Regions from separate parts of the Marinomonas sp. ATLA20 genome, predicted to be linked through region 2. Evidence: predicted binding sites of a transcription regulator. Region 2 holds the regulator's gene; each other region holds the start of a gene.

Region 1 (3,187 bases), on a different contig from region 2:
CTGCGGCTTGAAGCGCCTTTAGCTTCATCTTCCCAAACACACCGCCGTGCATGTGATATAAACCGGTGTTGGCTTTAGACATATTCTGAATATTAGTTGCTCTAGGTTTACGAGATTGCTCGTATCTTTGCAAAGCTTCCTTCAAAACATAACGTGATAAACACTCAGCGAGCACATATCCGTCTTCAATCGCCATCGCGGCACCTTGCGCCATGAAAGGCAACATAGGGTGACAAGCATCCCCCAGTAAAACCACTCGACCTTGATGCCAAGTTGATAATTCAGCCCTGCCATTTAAAGCCCATAAAAAAGTACGGCTCGCGGATTTTATTAACTCGCTTACTTCAGGGTGCCAATCTGCAAAAGCACGCTTCAACTCGTTTACATCGCCCTCTTCACGCCATGATTCAGATTGCCAATCACTGCGCTCTTCCACGGCAACAAAGTTCACATAGTCACCGCCGCGCAAATAGTAGCTCACAAAATGACGGCCCGGACCCACCCAAACACAGGCATCCGGCTTGATATCAACCGTTAGATCACTGACCGGGATAACACCACGCCATGCAACTTGCCCCATAAAGGCTGGGCGCTCTTGCCCTAACATTTGCTCACGTACTTTTGAACGAATACCATCGGCACCAATTAACAAATCGGCGTAAAACTCTCGACCCTCTTCGAGCAACAAACAAACCTGTTTGAGTTCGGTATTCTCTCGATAGCCAACCACGGCAGCATTTAATACCAATTCAACACCTGCGTTTGCACAAGCTTCAGCTAAAACCTGATGCAAATCAGCACGATGCAAATGCCAGTAAGGCGCACCATAACGAGCTTCGGCATGCTCCCCCAATGGCGACTTCAGAAAATACTCACCCGACTTATAATCACGGATCGCAGCGTGTTGCGGGACAAAGGCGAATTGGCTCAATTCAGCTTCTAACCCTAAGTGTCGCAAAACTTTTAAAGCATTGGGACTTATTTGCAGTCCAGCGCCAACTTCACCTAGGCTCGCAGCTTGCTCACACACCACGACTTGAATACCTTGCTTAGCCAGCGCCAATGCCGCACACAAGCCTCCAATCCCAGCCCCAGCAATCACAACACTATTCACCTGATCCACTCACCTGCCCTCTTCGTTAATGCTGATTTTTGCAAGAATCAAAAGCGCCATAGTAGCGAATTCTTACCTAAATAAAACCGATCTATATCACTTATGGTGAAACAAAAAATATGGAAATACTTTTCAAATACTATGGCTCGATCCTTGCTATATTTCTCCAGTAGTGCGAAAACATTATAAGTAGCCTAGCAAATCAGGGTAACGATATAGCTAGATTCCACCTTACAAACTAAAGAAGTCTCCCCAATGTGGGGCGGATGCACAAAAAGAGCACGCAAATGTGTGCAAGTTTAAAGCACCCACCTCCGGCTTGATAAAGAGAACGAGGTATACATGGAAAAACTAACGAGCCATTATCAGTCAGCTGATTTTTTTGACGAGTTAATTGATGACAAAGGCACAGCAAGATCTCCTGCAAAACAACTCTTGGGATATCTAGACAGTCTTTCAGAAGACGAACTAGAAAAGAGGCGCCTCACTGCCGAAGCAACAATACAAGAAATGGGCATCAGCTTCACGGTCTACACAGAGGAAGGCAATATAGACAGAGCATGGCCCTTCGATATAGTTCCCCGCACGATAGAAGCCTCAGACTGGAAAATAGCTGAAGCAGGATTAAAACAACGCCTCACCGCCCTTAACCTTTTCATCAACGATCTATACCACGACCAAAACGTCATTAAAGACGGCATCATCCCAGAACACATTATTAAAGACTCCAAAAATTTTAGACCAGAATGTGTTGGCGTATCACCAGCCTACGGCGTATGGGCACATATTTGTGGTACCGATTTAGTACGAGATGAAAACGGCGACTTCTTTGTTTTAGAAGATAACTTACGTGTGCCCTCTGGCGTATCATACATGCTAGAAAACCGCGCCATTACCAAGCGTGTTCTCCCTGAATTGTTTGAAAACGAATCCATCTTACCGGTCGATTCATATACCTCGCAATTGTTTGACACCTTGGCGTCTTTGTCTCCAAGAGACATAGAAAACCCTGAGATCGTAGTGTTAACACCGGGTATTTATAACTCCGCTTATTTTGAACACGCTTTCTTGGCGCAACAAATGGGCGCGGAATTAGTAGAAGGCAGTGATTTGTTTGTCGACAGCGACGACTGCGTCTATATGAAAACCATCGATGGGCCAGAGCGTGTGGATGTGATCTACCGTCGTATTGACGACTTATTCATCGATCCAGAAGCCTTTGATCCAGAATCTGTACTGGGTGTTGCGGGTCTCATGCGTGCATGGCGAGCAGGCAATGTCGCCTTAGCAAACGCACCGGGCGCTGGTGTTGCCGATGACAAAGTCGTTTACGCTTATGTTCCAGCTATTATTCGTTACTACTTAAACGAAGAGCCAATTCTTAACAACGTCGAAACTTTCTTATGTGACGATCCTGAACAGCGAGCCTACGTCCTTGCTAACCTAGATAAATTGGTGGTTAAACCAGCCAACGAATCTGGCGGTTATGGCATGCTGGTTGGTCCTCATTCAACCAAAAAAGAACAAGCACTGTTTGCTGAGCTAATTACTAAAAATCCTCGTAATTACATTGCTCAACCAACATTGAAATTATCCACCGCACCAACGCTTATATCCAAAGGTGTGCTAGAACCTCGCCACTTAGACCTTCGTCCATTCATCTTACAAGCTAAGGATACTTACGTTACCACTGGCGGCTTAACCCGCGTCGCAATGAAAAAAGGCTCCTTGGTCGTTAATTCGTCACAAGGTGGTGGTAGTAAAGACACTTGGATTGTTGAAACAAAGGGGCAGTAATCATGTTATCTAGAGTCGCAGAACGCTTATATTGGAGCGCACGGTATTTGGAACGCGTTGAAAACACGGCCCGCTTGGTCAGTGTTTATGACGACCTATTGTTCGACCTGCCAAAAAACATCGAAGTATCTTGGTATAACTTAATCGAGATACTCAGTGGTGAAGAATTATTCGAACAACGCTATAAAGTCAAAGACGAACGCAACGTGGTGAAATTTCTTTTAGCCGATGACACCAACTTCAACTCCATGTTGTCATCATTGAAAATGGTTAAAG
Region 2 (3,187 bases):
AAGGCATCGGCTACCTTCCACAAGAAGCATCAATTTTTCGTAAGATGACCGTTGAAGACAACATTCTAGCCATCTTAGAAACACGCAAAGAACTAACAAAAGCACAACAAAATGAGCGACTGGAAGAACTTCTTGAAGAGTTTCACATTACTCATATTCGCACCAACCTAGGCATGGCATTATCAGGCGGAGAAAGACGCAGAGTAGAAATAGCCAGAGCCGTTGCGATGAACCCAAAATTCATCTTACTTGATGAACCCTTTGCTGGCGTAGACCCGATTTCGGTCGGAGATATAAAGCACATTATTAAACACCTCCAAGAGAGTGGAATCGGCGTTCTAATTACCGACCATAATGTCAGAGAGACTCTAGACATCTGTGACAAAGCTTACATTGTTGGCAATGGTTACATTATTGCATCCGGTGACGCCAATACCGTCATTAACAATGAACAAGTCAAAAAGGTCTATTTAGGTGACGACTTCCGTCTGTAACCCCTTATCATTGCTGTAGAAAGGGAGTAGTATGCACAACTCATTCCAATTCATTCAATTAGAAGAAAGAGTTGCTCTATGAAGCAGTCTTTACAATTAAAGCTCGGCCAACAGCTGACAATGACGCCTCAACTGCAACAGGCTATTCGCTTGCTGCAGCTTTCTACGTTGGATTTAAAACAAGAAATACACGAATTCCTTGAATCTAACCCGCTGCTTGAGCTAGACGACGACGAACAACTGCATAACGAAATACCAGCCAGCATAGAATCCAAAAGTGCCCCTGAGACAACCGTCGATAACAACGAAGAAGCACGCGTTGAATCAGAGTGGACTGAAAGCATCCCCGAAGAACTATCTATCGATAGTAACTGGGATGACACCTATCAAAGTTCTGCTGCTGTCAGTGATCACAATAGTTATGAAGGTGACGGAGACTTCGAAAGTCGCAACGCTCCAGCTGAAAGTATCCAAGACCATCTAATTTGGCAATTGAACTTAACTCACATGTCAGACCGTGACATTGAAATTGCTTATGCCATTATTGAATGCGTTCAACCTGATGGCTACTTAAGCATTTCTACCGATGACATTTGTGAGTCCCTTGGCATCGAATTAGAAGACCTAGAAATAGAAGAAGTCATTGCTGTGCAACATAGACTGCAACGCTTCGACCCTGTTGGCGTATGCTCAATCGACCTACGCGACTGCCTTCTAGTACAACTAGAAGCCTTCCAGAGTCATCCACTTTACAAAAGCACGTACAACCTTATTGACCATTACCTGCCACTATTAGGTAATAGAGATTTCGCACAACTGAGCCGCAAGACAAAACTAAAAGACGAAGCGCTAAAAGAAGTCGTCAACTTGATTCAACAGCTTAACCCGCGCCCAGGTTCAGTGATCGACGCAGATGATACAGATTACGTCATTCCTGATGTTTCAGTGAAAAAGCGTCATGGTGTATGGCAAGTTGAGCTAAACAACGACGCCCTACCGCCAATCAAAATCAATGAAACCTATTCTGCGATGGCGAGCACAGCGGCAACTACAGAAGACGCCACTTACATCAAAACCTCTCTTCAAGAAGCAAAATGGTTCATGAAGAGCTTGCAGAGCCGCAACGAAACATTATTGAAAGTGGCCAGCTGCATTGTAAGTCGACAAATTGATTTTTTCGAACTCGGTGAAGAAGCCATGAAACCCATGGTGCTTCATGATGTTGCAGAAGAAGTGGGTATGCATGAGTCAACCATTTCACGGGTGACGACGCAAAAATACATGCACACACCAAAAGGTATTTTTGAGCTTAAATATTTTTTCTCCAGCCACGTGAATACCGCCTCTGGAGGAGAATGTTCTTCTACCGCAATACGAGCTATGATTAAGAAGCTTGTGTCAGATGAACCAGCGAAAAAGCCATTAAGTGATAACAAGCTAGCGGCTATTTTAGCAGACCAAGGCATACAGGTTGCGCGACGTACTGTAGCCAAATATCGAGAGGCGATGAACATCCCTCCTTCCAATGAACGAAAACGACTGATCTAAACGGATACCATTTTATCATGTCCTTGAAATCATTATTAAAAGCAGAACTTGTTCTCGCAAAACAAGACATTGTTAGTAAGAAACGCGTCCTTGAGAGCCTTGCTGAAGTCGCTTCCAACCGCCTTCATTGCAACAACGAAGAAATCTATGACGCACTACTTGGCCGAGAAAAACTAGGCAGTACAGGCATTGGTAATGGCATTGCCATTCCGCATTGTCGTCTAGAGTCGGCAAACCACACAGCTATCGTTGTCATGTCACTGCAAACTCCAATTGATTTTGACTCTATCGATAAACGAGCGGTCGACCTAATATTTGCGCTGATTGTGCCACCTCAAGAATGCGATCAACACCTTTCTACATTGGCTCAAATCGCTGAGTTAGCACAATCTCCAGAATCACTGGATAAATTACGTGCGGCACAAAGCAGTGAAGAACTATTCAATATATTTGACTCATTAATATAGGTAATAAGCATGCAGGAAGAGTCCGTCACAATCATAAACAAACTGGGCTTGCATGCTCGCGCAGCGGGCAAGCTGGTTGAAACAACCTCTCGTTTCTCTTGCGACATCACCATAGAAAAAGAAGGCCGCAATGTTGATGGAAAAAGCATTATGGCCATGATGATGCTGGCCGCTGGCAAAGGCACTGAAATTCGTGTCAAAACCAACGGTGAAGATGAAAACGACGCAATTAAAGCGGTGATAGAATTAATTAACAATCGTTTTGGTGAAGACGAGTAAGGAATCAATGTCAGAGCAAAACACGCTTAACCACCTGCAAACGGTCACCGAATCGCTCGAATCTGGTGCCACCATGCAAATCCGTTATTTACTTAACGGCGCTTTGCCAGCTCAGGACGTTGCTCGCCTATTAGAGTCCTCCCCTCCCAAAGAACGTAAGCTTCTTTGGGAGCTAATTGAAGCCAAAAATGAAGGCGAAGTACTGCAATATCTGAGCGAAGATATTGGCGTACAATTCATGAAAAACATGGATACAGAGCGATTAATCGCCGTATCCGAACATTTTGAAAGCGATGACCTTGCCGATTTACTACAACATCTACCAGAAAAAATAGTAAAAGAAGTGCTTGCGTCCATGACGACGCAAGACAGAACAAGAGTTGAAGCACTATTAAGCTA
Region 3 (3,187 bases), on a different contig from region 2:
CTGTGGTGAAACTGTCAGCCTATGATTTTTCCATCTTTGGTGGTTTGCATGGTGTGGTTGAAAATATTAGTGCCGATACTATTCTTGATGAAGAAGGGAATAGCTTTTATTTAGTAAGGGTAAGAACAGATAAGAACTATTTAGGTACTAAAGAGGCGCCATTGCCGATCATCCCAGGTATGCAGGCGACAGTCGATATCATTACGGGTAAGAAAACACTGTTAGATTACTTACTGAAACCTATTTTAAAAGCAAAACAAAATGCGCTTCGTGAGCGGTAATTACAAAAATCTTTCTGGGCACAGTGCTTGGTTACAAATGTTAACAATGTGTTATCGTTTGCTGGTTAGAATGGTTCATCGCACTTGATAGGACGAGACTTACTTTGAAAACTTTGTGTTGGAATACAGACGATGCCGTATGGAAACATTGGAATCAAATAGTCAGTGTGAGCGATTCTTTGGTTCGAGTGAAAACATTAGAAGAGGTGTATCACGCGCTTGAAACTGCGTCCGGTTTCCAGTACTGCTTTATTTATTTGGAAGATATATCTTTACCTAAACAGGTTGAGGAAGTTGTTGCACTTTGTTCAGCCTTTCCAAACCAAAAGGTCATTGTCTTCCCTAATCAATCAAGCCAAGCCGCGGCATTAAGACTTTTCTCTGTTGGCGTTTGTGGCCAGTGTGCACCTTATATTGGTCAAGAACAGCTTTCTTTAGTGCTGTCTGTGGTTGATTCCGGTGAAATCTGGGGTGGAAAAGCTTTCATTCAGCAGCTCATTATGCAGCAATCTGCCGCACCAGAAGAAATTCACAACGATGAACTAGATGATTTATCTGAGCGTGAATTAAACGTTGCTCTGCATGTTGCAAGAGGATTATCGAACAAGCAAATCGCACTAGAAATGGACATTACTGAACGCACCGTCAAAGCCCATTTGACCTCTATTTTCAAGAAGACCAACACCAAAGATCGTTTGGCTTTAGCGTTATTAGCACAGACTAGATACGCTGTGCATTAAATTGGATCATAGATATTACACGTTTGCACTGATTCTGCTCGTAGGATCAGAACTAACGCAATATTCATCTAGCTCATCACTTTTAAAGGCTCTATTTTAGAGCCTTTTTTTGTATCTGCTCCTTGGGGAATTAGTGTGTCTTAATGGCGCATATCTTGCATTTTCTTCTGATTATCACTTCACGTTTTTAAGAGAATGCACCATGCCTGCTCCCCCAGAAAAAGAATTAACCGTGATGCTCGTTGATAATGAGCCAGCGAGAGCGGCTATTGTAGAACAAGCTATGATTGATAGTGGCTATCGTGTCATTAGACGGTTAGAGAATGCTAAAAACCTGACAGAAGCGGTGGCAGAATTTCAACCAGATATGGTTATTATTGATATTGAGTCGCCGGATCGAGACATGTTAGAAAATATGTCTCGCCTCACTCAAGATAATCCTCGCCCAATTGTTATGTTTGCTGAACAGGACGACTCTAAGTATGTAGAGGCCGCTATTAGAGCCGGGGTGAGTGCTTATGTGGTTGATGGTGTGAATAGTGGCAGCGTTAAGGCATTGTTGCAGGTTGCTATTGCACGATTTAGAGAGTTTCAGGCACTTCGCTCTGAACTGGAGTCGGTAAAAAGTCAGCTTGAGGATCGTAAGTTGATAGATAAAGCAAAAGGTTTAATCATGAAACATCAAAAATGTGATGAGCCAGCGGCCTATCAAGCTCTGCGAAAACTGGCAATGGATCGTAGTCAACGCATGACCGATGTTGCTCGAAATATCATATCCGTCATGGAATTGATGGGAGAAACGAAATGAACATAACGCAACCAAATACTCTTATTCAAAATGCGGATCCCATTCGTATCGGATTTATCCCACTCATCGATTGTGCGCCTTTTGTTATTGCTCAAGAGAAGGGTTTTTTTGTCAGTGAAGGTGTCAATGTTGTGCTTTCGAAGGAAGCGTCTTGGGCGAGTATTCGCGACAAAGTGGCGTTTAATTTGTTAGATGGTGCGCACATGTTGTCATCTATGCCGATCGCTGCGAGCTTAGGGATAGGTAGCATCAAAACGGCTATGCAAACCAGTTTTACTGTAAGCCATAATGGTAACGGTATTACTATTGGTAACTCTCTGTACGACCAGCTTCAACATTTTTCGAGCTCTTCTTCGGACATCCGAACGGGTATCGCCTTAAAAAGGCTAATAGATAGCCGAGGTGATAATGTCGCTCCGCTGCGTTTTGCGATGGTCTATCCCTATTCCTCCCATAATTATCAGTTACGGGACTGGCTTAGTCGAGCAGGTATTAATCCAGATAAAGATGTTCAGATAGCGGTTATTCCACCGGTAAAAATGGTTGATAACTTAAGACGTGGCGACATAGATGGCTATTGCGTCGGTGAGCCATGGAACAGTCTAGCGGTTGAGCAGGGTGTTGGCCATATGCTGGTTACCGGGTATGAAATTTGGGGAAGTACGCCAGAGAAGGTGTTTGGTGTGAACACTATTTGGGCCGAGCAAAATCATGCGCAACACCTTGCTATTATTCGAGCTTTAGAAAAAGCATGTCTATGGGTAGATGAGGCAGAAAATCAAGCAGAGCTGCTTAGCATCTTGAGTCATCCTGACTATTTAAATTGCACGATTCAGCAGCTAGTGTATGGATTTGGCTCTATTAAGCCAAAAGGGCAGTTTGATTGGCCGATGGAAGCGTTTCAGCGTTTTTCTGGTAGTGACATTAATAAGCCGTTACCGAGTTATGCGCTATGGATCATGGCTCAGATGCATCGTTGGCAACAGTTAGGTGATGTATCCAAGCTTAATCAGTTAGCTGAGCAGATTTATCGTAAAGATCTTTATTATAAGGCGCTTGGCTTGGCCGAAGAAAAAAACACCATTGAGTGGCAGTTGCCAGAGGCAGACGAAGCTGCTTGGCTTTCTTTGGTGTCACATGGGAAGGTGCGTTTACATCCAGAGGGGATCTTAAAGGGGTTTGAAACATTTGCGTAAAGCGTATCTGATGGTGTGATGTTTTAGTGCGCTGTGCAAGATAATTGGGCAAAAATAAAGATTTTTAAATATGGTGATATTAAAAAATCTGGGCTATTAAATATAAAATGTCATATAAATCAGTCGTTTGTTTTACTTGGCACATTGCGTGCTTTATAAATC
Region 4 (3,187 bases), on a different contig from region 2:
TTCTGTATCTTTTCTTTAGCACTATTATCAATTTGTAACCCTGTTAAATGAGCCGAAGTGATAACGGTAATACCCGTTGGATTATCGGCTTTTGCGCTTTCTGACTTTGAACTCTCTGCTTTAGAAAATAGCGCAGCACGAGAAATAACATGTTCCAGTTCGCGCACATTTCCGGGCCAGTGATAAGCGTCTAATAAATCGATTGCCGACGCAGACAAGGTGAGTTGTTGCAGACCCAATTTACGGCGGAATCGCTCTGCAAAGAAGCCGGCCAATAAAGCAATGTCGCCTTGTCTATCACGCAGCGCAGGAACTTGAATAGGAAACACACTAAGACGATGAAACAAATCAGCACGAAAACGATGCTCTGCCACTTCAGTCTCTAAATGTCGGTTGGTTGCAGCAATGATACGTACGTTTACTTTGCGGATTTGATCTTTGCCAACCGCTTGGATTTCTTGGTTTTGGATAACACGAAGCAAAGTACCCTGTACTTCTAGCGGCAGTTCACCAATTTCATCGAGCAACAAGGTTCCACCATCGGCCAATAAAAACTTACCGTCGCGATCTCGATCCGCTCCAGTAAAGGCGCCTTTCACATGCCCAAACAACTCACTTTCAATAAGATGGTGCGGTATCGCAGCGCAATTTACATACACCATGGGCGCGTCGGAACGGGAAGAATGCTCATGCAGGGCTCGTGCGACAAGCTCTTTGCCAACGCCCGTTTCGCCTTCGATCAAGATGGAAAAGTCCGATGCTGCGACCAAGTTAATAGACTGTTTGAGGTCTTGCATGGCCTTACTTTGTCCAATCATTTCATGGCTTTGTTCACCCATTACTTTTAATACGTTCTGAGCATGTTGCGACTGGTTTTCTAATTGTTCCATCAAGATGGCGGTATTTAACGTCATCGCCGCCATGGTGCCGATGATTTCTAACGCACGTGCGTCAATATCATCAAAAACGCCCGGCTGGATACTGTCTAAGGTGACAACGCCGATTAACTTCCCTTCCAAATACAGCGGAACGCCCATGCAAGAGTGCACAGGTAAATTCTCATCATGACCTAATACCATGCCATCGTAAGGATCGGGGAGAGGCGAGTCAGCAGGAAAACGTACCGGATAATGGTCGCTACTAATGGCTTTTAAACGAGGATGTTCATCAATAATAAATCGGCGTCCCATCATGTCATCCGACAACCCTCGCTGGGCAAGCGGCGTCAACACACCATGGCTATGAGACAACAAAACAACAGCATCGCAGTTAATCGTAGCCCGCACCGCGTAAACCAATTGTTCAAAACGATTGGGCTGTGTCACCGCACTAGCAAGATCAAGGGCAAAACTCAGTAAGGCGTTATTTGAAACCTGATTCATGGTGGTCGACTCATAAGGTGAATTACGGTTCGTGTCAATTTGACTCAAACATATCATATGGACTTTTTAATTTGCGAGTCTTATTGACTCTTATATTAATGTTAAAAATCTAAACAACTGATTTAAATAACTATTTTTTAGTTGGCACGGGCTTCGCTATAGAAAAGATAACAAGACTTTAATCATCCACTTAAAAGGATACAAAAATGTTATCTCAACAACACATAGACACAGTAAAAGCCACTATCCCGCTTCTTGCTTCTGCAGGCACAGCGATTACAGAGCATTTTTATCAACGCATGTTTTCTCATAACCCAGAACTAAAAGATGTGTTCAACATGACGCATCAAAGAACCGGTGGCCAACCGGCGGCTTTGTTCAATGCCATCGCGGCGTACGCTACACACATCGATAATCTAGAAGTGCTAACCAGCGCCGTGATGCGTATCGCTCATAAGCACACCAGTTTTAACATCCAACCAAATCAATACGACATCGTTGGTCATCACCTGATTGAAACCTTGCGTGAACTGGCACCAGAAGCGTTCACCAAAGACGTAGAAGAAGCTTGGGCAGCAGCTTACACACAACTAGCGGGTATTTTTATCAAGGTAGAAGGCGACCTTTATGCTGAACGCGCGGCGCAACAAGGCGGCTGGAAAGACTTCCGTCGTTTCCGCGTGGCATCTAAAACACCAGAATCTGATTTAGTGACTAGTTTCGTGTTTGAGCCAGTCGATGGCGGGGCCGTAATCGATTATCAGCCCGGCCAATACTTGGGCGTTAAGTTACATCCAAAAGGCAATGAGTTCGATGAGATACGTCAATACTCTCTATCCACAACGCCCAATGGCAAAAGCTATCGCATCAGCGTGAAACGCGAAGGAGCCGGTGACATTGCTGGCGTGATGTCGAGCTATCTACACGATCATCTAAACGTTGGCGACGAAATTGAAGCCATGCCACCCGCTGGAGACTTCGTTTTCCAAGACAAGCAAACACCAGTGGTATTGATTTCTGGTGGTGTCGGCTTAACACCAATGCAAGCCATGCTAAATACACTCGCTAAGCAGCAATACAGCCACCCTGTAAGCTATTTACACGCTTGTGCTCACCAAGGTCAGCATTCCTTCAAGGAGCACGTAGACAGCCTTAAAGACCAGCTAAACTTGTCTGTTCACACTTGGTATGAGCAAACCGACAGCGAAGAGGAAGGTGTACTAAACGGCATGATGCAACTCGATGCCATCAAAGACAGCTTACCGCTGACAAATGGCGAGTTTTACTTGTGCGGGCCAGTAGGCTTTATGATGTTCGTCAAACAGCAATTGTTAACCCTTGGGGTAGAAGCAGACCGCATTAATTACGAATTGTTTGGCCCGCACCAAGAGGTGTGATCTTTAACTCCTCCCTAACTCTCCCTTTGAAAAACAAAAAGGGAGGGAGTTAATACAGCAAGACTGGCTCCTTCCCCTGCTAAGGGGGAGGTTGGGAGGGGGTTACTCACTTTCCTGGGCAAGCAGCAGTGCTTGGTCTTGTTGTTCAGCTTTAATAAACGCTGGACGTGAGATGACGCGTTCAATATAAGCATCCACCACAGGGTTGGTGGTGATTAGTCCAAACATACGACACCATTTCAAACTGATACCCCACAGAATATCTACCGCATAAAGTTGTTCTCCTAATAAATAAGGACCTTTGGCTATTTGGTCGAACAGTGTTTTCAGCATTTTATCAAAACTACCATAAGCTAATTGAGACGCTTCAACAGGAGATCGATTAAAGGCTTTGTCGATCAAAGCGGG

What was found. Region 2 encodes sigma-54, which starts transcription at its own class of promoters, with help from an activator protein. Its sites were predicted from a motif close to TGGCACNNNNNTTGCTNT; they were not measured.
Region 1: a site for sigma-54 is predicted at 1,257-1,274, ahead of AC2A4J_RS06010 (circularly permuted type 2 ATP-grasp protein). Genes of this name have one in related genera too.
Region 3: a site for sigma-54 is predicted at 1,166-1,183, ahead of AC2A4J_RS12005 (ANTAR domain-containing response regulator). Genes of this name have one in related genera too.
Region 4: a site for sigma-54 is predicted at 1,525-1,542, ahead of hmpA (NO-inducible flavohemoprotein). Genes of this name have one in related genera too.

Annotation. Positions count from the first base shown of each region.
Region 1 covers NZ_JBXUKU010000002.1:340,070-343,256, reverse strand. Annotated here, with positions in the region: gene AC2A4J_RS06015 (FAD-dependent monooxygenase) at 1-1,123, opposite strand, end outside; gene AC2A4J_RS06010 (circularly permuted type 2 ATP-grasp protein) at 1,457-2,911, shown strand; gene AC2A4J_RS06005 (alpha-E domain-containing protein) at 2,914-3,187, shown strand, end outside.
Region 2 covers NZ_JBXUKU010000009.1:70,831-74,017, reverse strand. Annotated here, with positions in the region: gene lptB (LPS export ABC transporter ATP-binding protein) at 1-494, shown strand, start outside; gene AC2A4J_RS15090 (RNA polymerase factor sigma-54) at 573-2,042, shown strand; gene ptsN (PTS IIA-like nitrogen regulatory protein PtsN) at 2,060-2,509, shown strand; gene AC2A4J_RS15080 (HPr family phosphocarrier protein) at 2,519-2,788, shown strand; gene mgtE (magnesium transporter) at 2,796-3,187, shown strand, end outside.
Region 3 covers NZ_JBXUKU010000006.1:138,481-141,667, reverse strand. Annotated here, with positions in the region: gene AC2A4J_RS12015 (HlyD family type I secretion periplasmic adaptor subunit) at 1-281, shown strand, start outside; gene AC2A4J_RS12010 (response regulator transcription factor) at 386-1,021, shown strand; gene AC2A4J_RS12005 (ANTAR domain-containing response regulator) at 1,224-1,829, shown strand; gene AC2A4J_RS12000 (CmpA/NrtA family ABC transporter substrate-binding protein) at 1,826-3,025, shown strand.
Region 4 covers NZ_JBXUKU010000001.1:269,465-272,651, reverse strand. Annotated here, with positions in the region: gene norR (nitric oxide reductase transcriptional regulator NorR) at 1-1,382, opposite strand, end outside; gene hmpA (NO-inducible flavohemoprotein) at 1,589-2,779, shown strand; gene AC2A4J_RS01170 (glutathione S-transferase family protein) at 2,882-3,187, opposite strand, start outside.